One region of the Azospirillum lipoferum 4B genome, then DNA from elsewhere that is predicted to be linked to it. Evidence: riboswitches for the same ligand, from Rfam matches in the RefSeq annotation. Region 1 holds a riboswitch; each other region holds the start of a gene.
The links. Region 1 has a riboswitch for thiamine pyrophosphate ahead of AZOLI_RS19245 (long-chain-fatty-acid--CoA ligase). Riboswitches for the same ligand answer to the same signal wherever they lie in the genome.
Positions count from the first base shown of each region.

Region 2: it holds a riboswitch for thiamine pyrophosphate, as region 1 does, so the genes downstream of both, AZOLI_RS16000 (ABC transporter substrate-binding protein) here and AZOLI_RS19245 (long-chain-fatty-acid--CoA ligase) in region 1, are expected to answer to the same signal.
Region 3: it holds a riboswitch for thiamine pyrophosphate, as region 1 does, so the genes downstream of both, thiC (phosphomethylpyrimidine synthase ThiC) here and AZOLI_RS19245 (long-chain-fatty-acid--CoA ligase) in region 1, are expected to answer to the same signal.
Region 4: it holds a riboswitch for thiamine pyrophosphate, as region 1 does, so the genes downstream of both, AZOLI_RS05905 (ABC transporter ATP-binding protein) here and AZOLI_RS19245 (long-chain-fatty-acid--CoA ligase) in region 1, are expected to answer to the same signal.

Region 1 is NC_016586.1:205,926-210,132, forward strand. Features, by position in the region: gene AZOLI_RS19235 (ISAs1-like element ISAli14 family transposase) at 1-490, shown strand, start outside; gene AZOLI_RS19240 (NADPH-dependent F420 reductase) at 588-1,232, opposite strand; gene AZOLI_RS31450 (Rrf2 family transcriptional regulator) at 1,380-1,826, opposite strand; TPP riboswitch at 2,358-2,490, shown strand; gene AZOLI_RS19245 (long-chain-fatty-acid--CoA ligase) at 2,595-3,695, shown strand; gene AZOLI_RS19250 (acyl-CoA reductase) at 3,710-4,207, shown strand, end outside.
Region 2 is NC_016585.1:480,117-484,323, reverse strand. Features, by position in the region: gene AZOLI_RS16010 (branched-chain amino acid ABC transporter ATP-binding protein/permease) at 1-545, opposite strand, end outside; gene AZOLI_RS16005 (branched-chain amino acid ABC transporter permease) at 685-1,557, opposite strand; gene AZOLI_RS16000 (ABC transporter substrate-binding protein) at 1,562-2,698, opposite strand; TPP riboswitch at 2,770-2,884, opposite strand; gene AZOLI_RS15995 (DMT family transporter) at 2,918-3,832, opposite strand; gene AZOLI_RS15990 ((2Fe-2S) ferredoxin domain-containing protein) at 4,076-4,207, opposite strand, start outside.
Region 3 is NC_016622.1:365,723-369,929, forward strand. Features, by position in the region: gene argB (acetylglutamate kinase) at 1-594, shown strand, start outside; gene AZOLI_RS01625 (hypothetical protein) at 614-901, shown strand; gene AZOLI_RS01630 (magnesium transporter CorA family protein) at 943-1,926, shown strand; TPP riboswitch at 2,006-2,139, shown strand; gene thiC (phosphomethylpyrimidine synthase ThiC) at 2,259-3,983, shown strand; gene greB (transcription elongation factor GreB) at 4,139-4,207, opposite strand, start outside.
Region 4 is NC_016622.1:1,282,537-1,286,743, forward strand. Features, by position in the region: gene AZOLI_RS05895 (ABC transporter substrate-binding protein) at 1-29, opposite strand, end outside; gene AZOLI_RS05900 (ABC transporter permease) at 49-816, opposite strand; gene AZOLI_RS05905 (ABC transporter ATP-binding protein) at 813-1,577, opposite strand; TPP riboswitch at 1,604-1,710, opposite strand; gene AZOLI_RS05910 (acetoin utilization protein AcuC) at 1,789-2,961, shown strand; gene AZOLI_RS05915 (hypothetical protein) at 3,111-3,761, shown strand; gene AZOLI_RS05920 (hypothetical protein) at 3,758-4,207, shown strand, end outside.

The sequences.
Region 1 (4,207 bases):
TGATCCCGAGGCCCGGATCGCCGAGCACACCGCTGTCGACAAAGGCCATGGCCGGATCGAGAGCCGCCGCTATGCCGTCAGCCAGGAGGTCGACTGGCTGTCGGGCGACCGGCGCTATCCCGACGAACCCCGCTTCCCTCACCTCAAGACCATCGCCCTGGTCGAGAGCGTCGTCGAAAAGGCCGGCAGCGTAAGCACCATGCGGCGCCTCTTCCTCAGTTCGGCCGCGCTCACCTCCCACCGCCTCGAACAAGCTGTGCGCGGGCACTGGGGCATCGAAAACTGCCTGCACTGGGTCCTCGACGTCACCTTCCGCGAAGATCACCGCCTGCGAAAAGGACACGGCGCCCGGAACATGGCCGTCGTCCGCCACTTCGCCATCAATGCCGTCCGCGTGGGAAAGGGAAAACACTCCATCAAATCAACCAGAAAGCTCGCAGGCTGGGACCCAAACGTCCTGGCAAACCTGCTTACACCTTCATCGCATTAACCTGGACTCGTTGCCCTGATGCCGCTATGCAACCCTGGTTGGGGGGCTGCAGCCGCGGCCCAGCGGGATCTGGAGACAGTCGATACCGGCCCTGCGCTTATATTCGGATGAAGTTTTGCGCCGACAATGGACCGAAGGGCAGGGATGCCAGCGGGCCGCCGACGTCAAGCGCGCCAAGGTCAACCGGGGCGAAACCCATATCCTTGATGATCTTGCGGATTTCGGCCTTTGCAGCGGCGTCATCACCTGAATAGAACAGCACGCGCTTGCCGCTCGCCACCTCCGGCTCCTTCAGAACGTTGACATCAAGGTGGTTGAACGCCTTGACGACCCGAGCGCCCGGAACAAACTGGTGGAATATTTCGCTGGAATGTTTGCCATTCAGATCGACCGCCTTGATGCCATAGGCTGCAAGCGGATTGCTCGGATCTGTGGCGTCGGGTGAATTGGGATCGATGAACTCTACCGGGTTGGTGCCATCAATGACGATGCGGCCATTCCACGCCGGCAAGTTGGTGAACACCTTCTCCACATCAACCCAGCGCACGGCGGCGAAAACGATGTCGGCGCTTGCTGCCTCCTCAACCGTTCCCGCTTTGATCGAGGGGCCCAGTTCTTCAACCAGCGAGGCCAAGGATTGCGGACCGCGACTGTTTGAGATTGTTGCAGAAATGCCCTTTTTAGCAAGAGCGCGTGCAACGTTGGAGCCAAGGGCGCCAGAACCGATGATACCAATACTCATAGCTTTGTCCTTTAGAAGCAGGGGCTTGAGGAGATGAAAACCGTCAGCGCCCCGAAGGCTGATCAGTGTTTCGGCAGTCATTTCGGCGCCCTGGGCGCCGAAATGACTGTGTGTTGTTGACGTAACGACATTTATTGGCGTGCCAGATCACCAGACGAGTGGAATGGAAAACCTGCCAATCGCCGCCACATCGGCAGCGATATCTGCAATGGTTGCCTTTGCGAGTTCATCTTCGAGTGCTGTGCGTGCACGCAACAAGGTTGGCTTTAGAGCCGCAAGAATGTTGCCGCCAACGGCACAGTTCTCACAGGGTGGGGTCCGATGCAGCGAAAACAATTCGGTATCTTCAACGGCTCGATAGACATCGAGCAACCGTATCTCGTTGGCCGGCTTTGCCAGCAAAGAACCCCCTCCAGCTCCAAGCTGCGACCGTGTCAATCCCGCATCATTCAAACGGGATAAAAGTCCCCGCACAACGACCGCACCTGTGTTTGCCGAATAAGCCAGATCCTCAGAACGCATTGGCTTGCCATCCGTTACCGCAAGACAGGTCAAGATGTGAACGGCAACAACAAAGCGGGTACTGGTTGGCATGGCGCTATCCGTCTGTGTGTCGATACCATTATTACACACTCATGGGGCTGTCAACAGGTCATTTGCCTGGAACCTCGTTTGAACATCGCTTCAATCGCTGGATCTTACACCATCTCGCCCGACAGCCAGAGGGAGCGGTTGTTTTGGCGTAAGTCCTAACCGTAAACGAATGCATTCCACCCTGGGCAACCTTTCCAATGGCATTCGAGGAGACGTGGCGCCGCCAGCGTAGCGCGTGGGCGGTATAACCCTCCGGCTATGGGAGGCGTTGCACGGGGCCAAGGTCATCGGCGTCTTGTCTGGGCGTGCGCTCCAGCGATACGTCCGTCATGGCGAATCTGCGAACGGTCATCTGCGTCTCCTTGAAGAGAGGGCCGATCCACCCAAGCCGATATCGGATTTGCTGCGGCACAGGGTGGCAGCGGCACAAAAGGGCGGAGAGCGAAAATCATCAATGCGCCGTCCTTTCCGCCCTCCGCAAAGCCGACATCCCCGCCGTTGACAGACGGCGCGATGGTCTTCTAGGCTCCGTCCCGTTCCCAGGGGAGCCTCGTTCAGGAGGCTGAGACACCCGCCGGCCCGGTCCTTCGCGTCCAGGCGACGCGGCAACCCTTCGAACCTGATCCGGGTCATGCCGGCGTAGGGATGCGGGACGAGAAGGCCTTTGCGGCCGACGCGCAGATCCATACCCCCACAGGCTTGTCCCGGATTCGTTTGTTGCTCCATCGGTCGGTGCCGCATGGAGAAATCGGGGCGGGGAGTGCGGCGGTGAGCGCGATCTACGACAGCGTGATCTACGACAGGGTCCTGGCCTTCATGGAGGCCGACATCGGAACCGGGGCGGCGGCCGACGAGGCCTTCAACGCCCTGGCGCTGGCGGTGTTCGCCCATCAGTTCGAGCACAACCAGCCCTATCGCCGCTTCGCCATGCAGCGCGGCCGGACGCCGCGCGGGGTGAAGAGCTGGCGCGACATCCCGGCGGTGCCGATCAACGCCTTCAAGGACCTGACGCTCAGCTGCCGCCCGGCGGAGGAGTCCGCCCGCATCTTCATGACCAGCGGCACGACCAAGGGCGGCATCCGCGGCCAGATCCACCACACTACCCTGACGGTCTATGACCGCTCCATGCTGCTCAACTTCCGCCGCCGCTTCATGCAGGAGGCAGAGCGGATGGCGATGGGCATCCTGTTCCCGACCGAGACGGCGATGCCGAACTCCTCGCTCGCCCATTACCTGGAGCTGGCGCGGGCGGAGTGCGGCACGCCGGACAGCCGCCATTGGATCGGCGAGGCGGGCATCGACACCGCCGGGCTCTACGACCGGTTGGATGCCGCCGAACGGTCGGGGCTGCCCTTCGCGCTGCTGGGCGCCAGCTACGGATTCGTGCATCTGATGGACGCCATGGCGCGCGACGGACGCCGTTTCGCCCTGCCGGAGGGGAGCCGCATCCTCGACACCGGCGGCTTCAAGGGCCAGTCGCGCGAACTGGAACCGGACGAGTTCTATGGCCAGCTGGCCGAATTCTTCGGCGTGCCGCGCCAGCGCTGCATCAACATGTACGGCATGACGGAGCTGAGCACTCAGTTCTACGACGACGGCAACGCGGTCTGCCCGTCGCTGAAATCCGGCCCGCATTGGATCCGCAGCCGCGTCGTCGATCCCTTGTCCGGGCGGGACGTGCCGGCCGGCGGTATGGGCGTGCTGGTGCACCATGATCTGGCCCACGTCAACTCCGTCGCCGCCATCCTGACCGAGGACGCCGGCATCCTGGAGGAGGGCGGGTTCCGCCTGCTGGGCCGCGTCGCCGGGGCGCAGGCCAAGGGCTGTTCGCTGGCGGTGGAGGATTTCCTCGCCGCCGCGCGCGGTTGAACGGGACCGCGGCCTTGGCCTTCCGCGACGAACCGGAACTGGCAGGCCATCTGCCCGGCCTGCCGCCGGATGCGGTGGAGCGGCGCGTGCTGACCTTCGGGTCGGGCGCTGCGGCGTTGCGCGTGGCGGTGCCGGTGCTGGATTCCGGGCAGGTGGAGCGGGTCGCGGCGACGGTCCGGGCGGCGGCGCGCGGCTATCTGAAAACGCTGCCGACGGCGCACATCGTCGCGGTGATCGATGTGGCGATCCAGCGGCTGCTCGACCGCGAGGACCCATGGCGCCGCCGGGCGGAGCGGTTGCTGCCCATCGTCACCGGCTATGACGCCGAGATGGTGCGTCTGGGGCTGACCGGCTATCTGAAGACCTTCCGCGCGCATGAGTTGCGTCGCTTCCTGGCGGAGGATTTCGCCAACCCGCTGGTGCTGGACGAATTCCAGCCGGCGCCCAAGGGCGGCTTCACCCGCGCCTTCGGCCCCGACCTGCTGCTGCATGTCTGGGCGGGCAATGTGCCG
Region 2 (4,207 bases), on a different replicon from region 1:
AGCGACCGTCCGAGCCGCCCGCGCGCCAGCCGCCACCCCACCAGCCCGCCGAGCGCCACCAGCCCCCAGACCAGCGCCGCCATCGGCAGCCCGCGCGGCACCGTCCAGCCGAACAGCACCACCGCCGGCACCCCGGCCAGCCCGTTGGAGCCGCCGGTCAGCTCCGGCAGGTTGACCGCCAGCAAATGCAGAACCTGCGCGATGCCCAACGTCGCCAGGGCGAAATAGTGGGATTCCAGCCGCAGCACCGCCAGCCCGACCGGCAGCGCCAGCAGGAGCGGCACCAGCATCGACAGCGGAAAGGTCGCCTCGAAGCCCAACCCATAGCGGCTGCCGAGAATGCCCGTCACATAGGCGCCGACACCGAAGAAGGCGCCCTGGGCGAGCGACAACGCGCCGCCGAGCCCGAAGACGATCTGGAACCCGAAGGTCGCCAGCGCATAGACACCGGCAACTGTCAGCACGCGCAGCCCATAGGGAGAGGCGAAGGCGAACGCGTAGACCAGCAGGGCGAGGGCGCCGGCGAGCAGCGCAAGCTTCTCCACCCCGACACTACTCCCTCTCCCCCCCGGGGAGAGGGTTGGGGTGAGGGGGACGCGCCGCGAGGATCGTTCGGCAAACGAATCCCCCTCACCCTGACCCTCTCCCCGGGGGGGAGAGGGAATCTTCACCGGGGGACGCGGCTCAGCCACGGCGGCGCACCGCTTCGCCGAACAGGCCTTGCGGCCGCAACACCAGGATCGCCAGCAGCGTCAGGTACAGCGCTCCCAGCGCCACTGGGTAGGACAGCACCGACGACACCCCCACCTCGAACAGCGCGATCAGCAGCGCCCCCACCACAGCCCCCGGCACCGACCCCCAGCCACCGATGGTTACCGCGATGTAGGCCTTCAAAATCAGGTCCCCGCCCGCGGTCGGCGTGACGAAATAGCGGTTGGCGAGCAGCAGCCCCGCCGCCCCGGCACAGGCGGCACCGATGGCGAAGGTCACCAGGATCATCGCCGTGACCGGCACGCCGCAGGCCCGCGCCATCTCCGGGTCCTGCGCCGTGGCGCGCAGCCGGCGTCCAAGCTGCGTGCGGGCGAACACCCATTGCTGCGCGCCGATCAGCAACGCCGCCACCGCGACGATGGCGAGCGACTGCTCCGGCACCGCCAGCCCGCCTATGGAAAGGGTGTCGTCGCCGAGCAGCGGCGGCGCAGCGCGCGGCTCCGGCCCGAACAGGATGGCGGCGCCGTTCTGCAGGATGATGCCGATGGCGATGGTGCTGATGAAGACCGACACCGGCGGCCGGCGGCGCAGCGGCAGATAGGCCGCCAGCGCCAGCAGCAGCCCCAGTCCCGCCATCAGCGCCAGCACCACCGGCAGCAGGGCGATGCCCGGCAGCGGGATCAGGGGCGCCAGCGCCACCGCCAGCAGCCCGCCGGCCATGACCAGATCGCCCTGGGCGAAATTCACCGCCGAGGTGGCGTTCAGCACCAGCACGAATCCCAGCGCCACCAGCGCATAGGCCGCCCCCAGCGCCACCCCGTTGACCAGCAGTTGAAGCGCCGCCATCCGCTCACTTCGCCGCGAGTGCGGGGTCGTCGTAGCGCTTCGCCAGCACCGGCACGCGGCTGGTCCCGTCATAGCAGACGATGACGGCGGAATGGGCCATGTTGCCCTTGCCGTCGGACTTGTAGGTCATGGCGAGGCCCTTGAAGGTCTCCGACGACAGAGCCTTGCGGATCGCGTCGGGGCCGCGGGCGCCGGCCTTCACCGCCTCCAGCACCATGGTCATGCCATCATACTGGCCGAGCGCGAAGGCATCCGGCTCCTTGCCGAAGACGGTGCGGTAGGCATCGGTAAAGGCCTTGACCTCCGGCGTGCCGCCGGAGATGGGCGAGGCCGCGGTCTCGGCACAGACGCCCTTCAGCTCCGCCGGTTCCAGCAGGGCGGCGGTGCTCGGCTGATGCATGGCGGAGCCGGCGACGATGGGCACCGCCACCCCGCTGGACGCCGCCTGCCGCAGCAGCAACGCGGTCGGGCCGGAATGCAGATGCAGCACCAGCACGTCGGGCTTGGCGGCCAGCGCCTTGGTCAACACCGGCAGCAGGTCCTTGGCGGCGGGGTCCACCCCCTCCTCGAAGACGGGGGTGACGCCCAGAGCCTTGAAGGCGGCGTCGAGATGGGTCTTGCCGCTCTGGCCATAGGCGGTGGTCTGGTAGATGACGGCCGGCTGCCGCTTGCCCAGCTCCTCCACCACATAGCGGGCATGGGCGGCCTTGGTCACGGCATCGCCGGGGAAGAAGCGGAAGACCCAGGGGTTGCCCTGCTCGGTGATCGAGGCGGTGCCCGAGACGGTGACCAGCGGCAGCTTCAGCTCCTGCGCCAGCGGCAGCATCGCCAGCATCTGGGTGCCGAGCATGCTGGCGGCGACCGCCCCGACCGTGCCGCTGCCGGCCGCGCGCTCCAGCGCCGTCACCGCCGCCTCGGGCGAGGTGCCGGTGTCGACGACTTCGGAGGCGATGGCGATCCCGGCCGGGGTCTGCTTCAGCGCCAGGACGGCACCGTTGCGCTGGCTGGTGCCCTCCAGCGACAGGAAGCCGGTCAGCGGCACCAGCACCGGAAAGGACAGCGTGTCGTCGGCGCGGGCGGCGGACGACAGACAGGAGGATGCGGCCAGCAGGCCGATCAGAAGGGGAAGCGCACGCCGCATGACCGAAAACTCCTCAACACGCGCCGGCAAGCGGAGCGACGCGGAGGGGACGGGGCATTTACGGCCGGTCCGTCGGGTTCCGGTCGGCTCCCTTCGCCGGCATGACCCGGATCAGGTTCGATGGGTGTTGTCTCAGCCCGCGCATCCGCCGATCCGGCATCCGCACAGGCACCCCAGCCGTGAACAGGCGGCGAGAGTGTCGCCGCCGGCCCTGTCCTGTCAAGAACCCAGCCGGCGGCGCGCCACCATGGTTTCACGATGCAGGATATAGAGCCCGCTGCCGATGATGACCATGGCACCGAGCAGCACCGGCGCGGTCGGCAGGTCGCCGAACACCATCCAGCCGAACAGGCTGGCCCAGACCATGCCGGTATATTCGAAGGGCGCCACCACCGCCGGCGGCGCGCGGCGGAAGGCCTGGGTCAGCAGCACCTGCGCCCCCGCACCCAGCACCCCGACCAGCGCCATAAGACCCAGCGCGTCGGCGGTCGGCGCGATCCAGACGGGAACCGTCAGCGCGCCGCTGACCACCGTCGTCGTCAGCAGCAGATAGAGCACGATCGACGCGCTGGTCTCGGTCCGCGACAGGCCGCGCACGGCCAGCGCCGCCAGCGCATAGAACAGCGCGGCGCACAGCCCGACCAGCACCGGCACCAGCGGCGCCCCGGCCGACGGCTGCGCCATCACCACCACGCCGCCAAACCCGACCACCACCGCCACCCAGCGCCGCCAACCCACCGGCTCCCCCAGCAGCGGGGCGGACAGCGCGGTGATGAACAGCGGCCCGGCGAAGCTCAGCACATAGACATCGGCCAGCGGCAGTTCCCGGAACGCATAGAAGAAGCATCCCATGGAGATCAGCCCGGCGAAGGCGCGCCAGACATGCCCCCAGGGCCGCTGCGTCCGCATCGCCGCGATTCCGCCGCCGCGCCACAGGGTGTAGCCGCCCACCAGCAGGAAGGCGACCAGCGAGCGCACGAACATCAACTGCGGCACCGGGTAGCCGGCGGTCAGGAACTTGATCAGCGTGTCCATCGCCGCGAACAGCAGGATCGCGGCCAGGAAGCAGCCGACGGCATAGGGAACCGAATCGGCCTCGGCAGGCAGCAGGTCGGCGGTTTCGGCGTCGGTCATGGGATCGGTTCGGACGGGCAATGGCGGAGGTTGCCCACAATATGGGCAAATCCGCCCGCGTCCCAATGCCGCAACCGCAGGTCTGATAGGCGTGGGATTTTGTTAAGCGTCGGCTGACGGTGCCCCCTCCCTAACCCTCCCCCGCTGGGCGGGGGAGGGGACAAGTGCTTGTTCGGGAAGGCTGCGGCAGTCCCTCCCCCGCCCAGCGGGGGAGGTTAGGTGGGGGCATCCGAAGCCTCCGCCTCACCGCGTCAGCACCATCACCAACCGCTCCACCGGCGTGTCCCCGACCAGATGCGACTCGACGATCTCGTCGATGTCCTCCGGTGTTTCCGGGCGATACCAGATGCCCTCCGGATACACCACCATCAGCGG
Region 3 (4,207 bases), on a different replicon from region 1:
ATGGTGCTGGCCGGCTCCATCAACAAGCAGATCGTCGCCGCTATCAACGGCGCCGGCGGCCGTGCCGTCGGCCTGTCGGGCAAGGACAGCAACCTGATCACCGCCCGCCGTCTGGAGCGCGTGCAGCGCGACCCCGACAGCAACATCGAGCGGGTGCTGGACCTCGGCTTCGTCGGTGAGCCGTACAAGGTCAACCCGCAGATCCTGCATGCTCTGGCGCAGTCGGACATCATTCCGGTGATCGCGCCGGTCGGCTTTGACGTCAACGGCGACACCTACAACATCAACGCCGACACGGCGGCCGGCGCGGTCGCGGCGGCGGTGAAGGCGGCGCGCTTCTTCCTGCTGACCGACGTTGCCGGTGTCCTCGACAAGGACAAGAAGCTGATCGAGAAGATGTCGCTGGAGGATGCCCACAAGGCCATCGCCGACGGCACCGCATCCGGCGGCATGATTCCGAAGATCGAGACCTGCATCGGCGCGGTGGAGCAGGGCGTCGACGCCGCTGTTATCCTCGATGGCCGCGTGCCGCATGCGCTGCTGCTGGAGATCTTCACCGAGGGTGGCGCCGGCACCCTGATCGGCAAGGCCTGATGCTGCGAACGGGGGGCCGATGAGCGACCTGCGCAAGGACCTGCTCCGCCAGATGAAGGCCATCCGCGACAGGATGGACCCGAAGCTGGTGGAGCGCGCCAAGCTGGCGGCGTTGGGCAAGGTCCCCTACGACAGCGATGCCGCCAAGGAGGCGGTCGGCCATTTCCTGGATGCCAAGCGGGACGGCGGTGCCTTCCGCCGCAAGCTCGAGCAGGCGTTGCGGGCGGAAGGCACGCCGCTGGACCTCGACACCGAGGGGAAGGTGCCGCCGCCGGTGAAGCCAAGACGCGGCGGCCGGATGACCTGACAACCCGACGCGCCGCCGCCAACCACGCAAGGAGCACGGCCTTGCTGCATGTCTTCGTCAATGACGTCGGTCTGCTGCGCTGGGCCAGAGAGGCCGCGGAGGGGGCGGAGCCGCTGCCCGAGGCCACCGTCTGGCTGGACCTGATCGATCCGACCGCCGAGGAGCTGGCGCGGGCGGAGGCGCTGATCGGCACCAGCCTGCCCACCCGCGAGCAGATGGCGGAGATTGAGGAGTCGAGCCGCCTGCGGATCGCCGGCGGCGCCCTGACCATGACCGTCACCGCCCTGGTCTGGGCCGACACCGACGAGCCGCGCATCGCAACGGTCAGCTTCGTGCTGGCCGGGCGCCGGCTGGTCACCATCCACGACATCGATCCGCAGGCCCTGCTGGCCTTCCGCCGCCGCGCCTCCCATGGGCAGGTGCCCGCCTCCCGTGGCGAACTGGTTCTGGCGGCGCTGGTGGACGGGATGGTCGACCGCACCTCGGCCGTGCTGCGGCGGACCGGGGTGGAGCTGGACGTGCTGAACCGCCGCTTCTTCCGCGGGCGCAAGCTGCGCTCGCGTGGCGAGACGCTGGACGACGCCCAGACGCTGAAGCGCATCGGCCATGCCGGCCACCTGATCGGCAAGGCCCGCCTCAGCTTGGCCAGCCTGTCGCGCATGACCGATTTCCTGGCGCGCGGCGACGGCTGGAACTCCGGCAAGGCGACACGGCGCTGGGCCAAGACGACGCTGCAGGACCTGCGCGGGCTCGACCAGTATGCCCGTTTCCTATCCGGCAAGGTCGCGTTGGCGCTGGACACTGCGCTGGGCCAGATCAATGTGGAGCAGAACGAGATCGTCAAGATCGTCTCGGTCCTGACCGTCCTGCTGTTCCCGCCGACCCTGGTCGCCAGCATCTGCGGCATGAATTTCGAAGAGATGCCGGGGACCGACTCGCCCTTCGGCTATCCCAGTGCCCTGGGGCTGATGCTGCTGTCGGCATTGCTGCCGATGATCTATGTCCGTCTGAAACGCTGGATGTGACGCGCGTTCCATACAGTATGGCCGGCGGATCGTTCGCAGTTCTTTCCTTTTGACAGGGGCCGTCCGTCCCGGCAGGATGGGCGCATTCCAGGGGGGTCCCGACAGGGGGCTGAGATACCAACGGCCGGACGGCGCCAAGCGTCACCGGCAGCGTGGTGACCCTTCGAACCTGATCCGGGTCATACCGGCGAAGGGAGGGACCTCGTGACGGGCCGATTCTCGCCCCGTCCGGCCGTATCAGACCCGTCATGTCGGGGAACGGCCCGCACGAAGACACCGCACCTCCGTCCGCAGTCCCGGGTTTGTCCGCCCAACTCCGACGGAGAAACCCAATGCCTAAGGACTTCAACGAAACCGCCCTCCGCATTTCGACCGGCCCGCTGCCGTCGTCGCGGAAAATTCATCTGCCGGGCACGCGCTTTCCCGATCTGCGCGTCGCCATGCGCGAAATCGCGCTGTCGGGCGGCGAGCCGCCGCTGACCGTCTACGACGCCTCCGGTCCCTACACCGACGAGGCTGTGGCCATCGATGTGCGGGCCGGGCTGGCCAAGCACCGCCGCGACTGGATCCTGGCCCGTGGCGATGTGGAAACGACGGCCGGTGGCGTGCTGCGCGCCAAGGGCGGCGGGGCCGTCACGCAGATGGCCTATGCCCGCGCCGGCATCGTCACCGCGGAAATGGAATACATCGCCGTCCGCGAGAATCTCGGCCGCGCCGCGGCGCTGGAGACAATCCGCGACGGTGAGGATTTCGGGGCCGAGATTCCCGACTTCATCACGCCGGAATTCGTCCGCGACGAGGTGGCGCGCGGGCGGGCGATCATCCCGTCCAACGTCAACCACCCCGAGTCGGAGCCGATGATCATCGGCCGGAACTTCCTGACCAAGATCAACGCCAACATCGGCAACTCCGCCGTGACCTCCTCGATCGAGGAGGAGGTGGAGAAGATGGTCTGGTCGATCCGCTGGGGGGCCGACACCGTGATGGATCTCTCCACCGGCTCCGACATTCACCAGACCCGCGAATGGATCCTGCGCAACTCGCCGGTGCCCATCGGAACGGTGCCGATCTATCAGGCGCTGGAAAAGGTGAAGGGCAGGGCGGAGGACCTGACCTGGGAACTGTTCCGCGACACGCTGATCGAGCAGGCGGAGCAGGGCGTCGATTACTTCACCATCCACGCCGGGCTGCGGCTGGCCCATATCCCGCTGACCGCGAAGCGGGTGACCGGCATCGTCTCGCGCGGCGGCTCGATCATCGCCAAATGGTGTCTGGCGCATCACCGCGAGAGTTTCCTCTACGACCATTTCGCCGACATCGTCGAAATCTGCCGCGCCTATGACGTGGCGCTGTCGATGGGGGACGGGTTGCGGCCGGGCAGCCAGGCCGACGCCAACGATGCCGCCCAGTTCGCCGAGTTGGAGACATTGGGCGAGTTGACGAAGATCGCCTGGGCGCGGGACGTGCAGGTGATGATCGAAGGGCCGGGCCATGTGCCGATGCACAAGATCAAGCACAATGTCGAGAAGCAGCTGGCCTTGTGCGGCGAGGCGCCCTTCTACACGCTGGGGCCGTTGGTGACCGACATCGCGCCGGGCTACGACCACATCACCAGCGCCATCGGTGCGGCGATGATCGGCTGGTTCGGCACGGCGATGCTCTGCTACGTCACGCCGAAGGAACATCTGGGGCTGCCCGACCGCGACGACGTGAAGGCCGGCGTCATCGCCTACAAGATCGCCGCCCATGCCGCCGACCTCGCCAAGGGCCACCCGGCGGCCCGATTGCGCGACGACGCCATGTCGCGTGCCCGCTTCTCCTTCCGCTGGCGCGACCAGTTCGCCCTGTCGCTCGATCCCGAGACGGCGATGTCCTACCACGACGAGACCCTGCCCGCCGAAGGGGCCAAGACCGCGCATTTCTGTTCGATGTGCGGACCGAAATTCTGTTCGATGAAGATCACGCAGGAAATCCGCGATGCCGCGGAGTCCGGCATGGCCGAGATGTCGCAGAAGTTCCGCGAGTCGGGCGGGGAGATTTACCAGCCGGCGGAGTGAGTGAGGTCCCGACAGTGATGCCCCCTCCCTAACCCTCCCCCGCTAACGCGGGAGAGGGGACTGCCGCCGCTCCTTCACACAGCTTTCGCAAAGCTCCTACCCCCTCTCCTGCCGAAGGCGGGGGAGGGATGGGGAGGGGGCATCAACGTCCCCACTCACCCCGCGTACCTGATCTCCAGCACCTCCACCTGCTCCATGCCCGCCGGCGTGCGGACGTCGACCAT
Region 4 (4,207 bases), on a different replicon from region 1:
ATCAGGCCGGCGGCGAACAGGTGCTTCATCGGGTTTCTCTCCCCCTCATCAAGGATTGGCGTCTTCGGCCGGTTGGGAATCGGGTTGCCAGGGCAGGGCGCGGCGGGCCAGCGCGTCGACGGCGGCATAGAGCGTCACTGCGAACAGCCCCAGCACCAGCACGGCGGCGAACAGAAGGTCGATCTGCATGCGGGCGTTGGCGTGCAGCATCAGATAGCCGAGGCCGGAGGACGACCCCACCCATTCGCCGATCACCGCGCCGATGGGCGCCACCGCCGCGGCCACCCGCACGCCGGACCAGAAGGCGGGCAGCGCGGCGGGCAGGCGGATGTTCCACAGGATCGCGGCAGGCGAGGCGCCCATGGTGCGGGCAAGGTCGAGCCAGCCGGGATCGGTGCGGCGCAGCCCGTCGAACAGCGCGGTCGTCACCGGGAAATAGATGACCAGCACCGCCATGGCGATCTTGGACGCCATGCCGTAGCCCAGCCAAAGCACCAGCAGGGGAGCCAGCGCGAAGACCGGGATCGCCTGACTGACCAGCAACAGCGGCATCAGCCAGCGCCGCGCGGTGCGGAACCGCGCCAGCAGCAGCGCGCTCACGCTGCCCAGAGCCACGCCGGCCACCAGCCCGATCAGGATCTCGGTCAGCGTCGTCAGCCCATGGCTCCACAGCAGGGGCGCCTGCCGCCGCATTGCATCCGCCACCGCCAGTGGACCGGGCAGCAGGTAACGCGGCAGGCCGGTGGCCCAGACCAGCGCCTGCCAGCCGGCGACCAGCACGGCGAGGGTGACGGCGGCGCGCAGCAGCGCCCTCATTCCGCCAGCCTCCGCAACAGCTCCGCCTGCAGCGCCAGCAATCCGGGATCGTCGACCGGGCGCGGCACGGGGCCGGACGGTTCCAGCGCCGGCCCCATGACGGCGGGGCGGCCGGTCATCACATGCAGGCGGTCGCCGATGCGAAGTGCCTCCAGCGGGTCGTGGGTGACCATCAGGACGGTGCGGCCGGCCAGCGTTTCCGCCGCCGTCTCCTGCAGCCGCAGGCGGGTGATGGCGTCGAGCGCGGAGAAGGGCTCGTCCATCAGGACCAGCGGCTTGTCCTCCATCAGCGTGCGGGCGAGCGCGACCCGCTGGCGCTGCCCGCCGGACAGGGCGGCCGGTCGGTCGCGCTCGCGTCCCGCCAGACCGACGCGGTCGAGCAGCGCGCGGGCGCGTTCCACCCGCGCGGCATCGGGGCGGAGGTGGCGCAGCCGGTCGCCCAGCAGGACATTGTCCTGAACCGTCAGCCAGGGCAGCAGCAAATCCTGCTGCGCCATATAGGCGATACGGCCGGCCAGGGGCTGTCCGTCGCCGGTTGAGACGCAGGTCGGTGGCTCCGGCTCCGCCAGCCCGGCGAGGATGCGCAGCAGCGTGGTCTTGCCGACGCCGCTCGGCCCCAGCAGGCAGGTGGTCCGTCCCGCTTGCAGCTCCAGCGTCAGGTCGGAGAACAGCAGCGTGCCGCCATAGGTCAGCCGCGCACGCGAGACGGTCACCGAAAGCGGCGTGATCGCCATCATCGGGGCCATCATCGGGGCAGGCATGGCGGGAGTGCGGAGAGGAAGCGCTTGCGGTCCGGCATCACTGATCCCTACGCCGGCATGAACCGGATCAGGTTCCAGGGGTCGTCCCGCAACGGGACCTCTCAGCCGCCCATCGGCTCCCCCCAGTGAAGGCGGCGACTATAGGCGCGGACGATCCGTGACCGCAAGCATTGCCGGAAGCCCTTCCGGAGCGTGGAAGCGCGGGCGCCGCTTGACCGGAGCGCGTCACCGCCTAGTTTCTGGCGGGACCGATGGAGATCCTCCCCTGACCACGCCTCTCCGCACCCCGCTGTTCATCGGCGGCGAGATCTATCGCGGCTCGACCTATGGCCCGAAGCATCCGCTGGCGATCCCGCGCGTATCGACCGTGATCGACCTCAGCCGCGCCATGGGCTGGCTGCCCGACGACATCTATCTCGACACCCATGTGGCGAGCGAACGCGAACTGGCGCGCTTCCACACCGCGGACTACATCGCCGCACTGAAGCGGGCGGAGGCGGAGCAGCGGGTGGACGAGGCGACGGCGGCCCGCCACAATCTGGGCAAGCTGGAGAATCCGGTCTTCGCCGAGATGTTCCGGCGGCCGGCCCACAGCAGCGGGTCGGCCCTGCAGGCGGCGCGAATCCTGGGCGACCGTCCGGCCGGGCTGGTCTATGCGCCGGCCGCCGGCACCCACCATGCGCGCCGCGACCGGGCCAGCGGCTTCTGCTATTTCAACGCGCCGGTGCTGGGCATCCTGGAGCTGCTCGACCATGGGCTGGAGCGGGTGCTCTATGTCGATCTCGACGCCCACCATGGCGACGGGGTGGAGGAGGCCTTCGCCGACGACGACCGGGTGCTCACCATCTCCATCCACGAGGACGGGCGCTGGCCCTACACCGGCAAGGCGGAGGACCGGGCCGGCGGCATGGCCCGCAACCTGCCGGTCCCGCCCGGTTTCAACGACAGCGAGATGGAGCATGCGATGGAGGCGGCGGTGCTGCCGCTGGCCCGCGCCTTCCGTCCGCAGGCGATGGTGATCCAGACCGGCGCCGACGCCCTGGCCGAGGATCCCCTGAGCCGGCTGGAGCTGTCCAACCATGCGCTGTGGGAGGCGGTGGCCGCCCTGCTGCCGCTGGCGCCGCGGGTGCTGGTGGTCGGCGGCGGCGGTTACAATCCATGGTCGGTCGGGCGCTGCTGGACCGGCATCTGGGCGGTGATGAACGGCATCGACCCCGCCGTGCCACCGACGGCGGAGGCGGAGGGGGTGCTGCGCGCCCTGACCTGGAACCGCGCCGCCGGCCGCAACCCGCCGGAGCATTGGTTCACCACCCTGGCGGACGAGCGGCGGCCGGGACCGGTGCGCGACGCGGTGAAGCGGGTGGCGGAGATGGCGGCATCCTGACCCATTTTTGACGAATATCGAACGAAGCCGCGACGATTCGTTGACGGGTTTGGATTGTTCGTTGATCTTCGAAGATCCGCACCGGTGCAGACCGCGCCGATTCCGGCAGGTCGGTCGATGCGGATTTCCGGAGGAGAACGGGCGGGCGGATGTCGAACACGACGCTGTTCCTGATCGCCATCGTCATCATCATGCTGGCCGCCGTCCCGGTCGCCATGATGCTGAAGGATTTCCTGCCGAACATCCTGGAAAAGAGCAGCGGGCTGGAGCAGATCGAAAACCGCGTCTATGTGCTGCATGCCGAGGCGCATGAGCTTCAGAACCGCGTCAACAACCTGGTCCAGCGCCGCAACAGTCAGTCTTCCGAACGGCACCGGCTGGAAACCGATATCCGCAAGGCGGAAAAGCAGATCAGGGATCTGGCGGAACAGCCGCCGCTGTTCGTGCATGAGGTCGGCGATCCGCAGTCCGGCCTGATGAAGTTCGTCGCGACCGTCACGCAGGAAAAGGCGTCGGCCGCAGCGAGAGCCGCCGGCGACCGCGGACCGGTGAACCCCATCTGGCGCTGCGCCAATGTGGCGGAGGTGTGGGCCTCCAGCTTCGACGAGGCCAAGCAGATGGTCGACGTCGCCTTTCCCTTCAAACTGGGCTTCCAGAAGTCGTTCATGCGCGGCGACGCGCGGGGTGGCGGCGTGAAGGGCGGCGGCGGGAAGGGTGGGGCGCCCCAGCCCCCGGCGACGGCGCGCGCCAAGGCCAATTCCGCCACTTCCGATGCCGCCACTTCCGGTGCCGCCACATGATGATCAACTTCATCATCATCCTGGGCATCATCGCCATCGGCGCGTGGCTCGGCAACGTTCTGCTGTCGGTCGAGCAGCGGGTGTCGCAGGCCCGGCAGCGCGTCCGCGGCGTCCGCGGCACGCTGGACAAGCTGGACGCGACCATCCACCGCCTGCACCGGGAGGAGGAGAGCCTCCATGGCGAGATCGAGGAGCTGGTGCGCGACATGGTGGAGTTGCGCAAGAAGCAGGTCGAGGTGCAACAGCGCCTGACCGAGGCGCAGAGCCGCCGCCGCCCGCAAATCCTGATCCTGACCGACCGCCGCAACCCCGGCGACAAGGAATGGCTGGTCACCATGGTCAACCAGCAGATCGGCGAGATCGACGCCGCCCATCCGCTGGCCGTCGAATGGGCACGCGGACGCGACTATCTGGTCTGGGCGGAATCGGAGCGCGAGGCCGCCGAA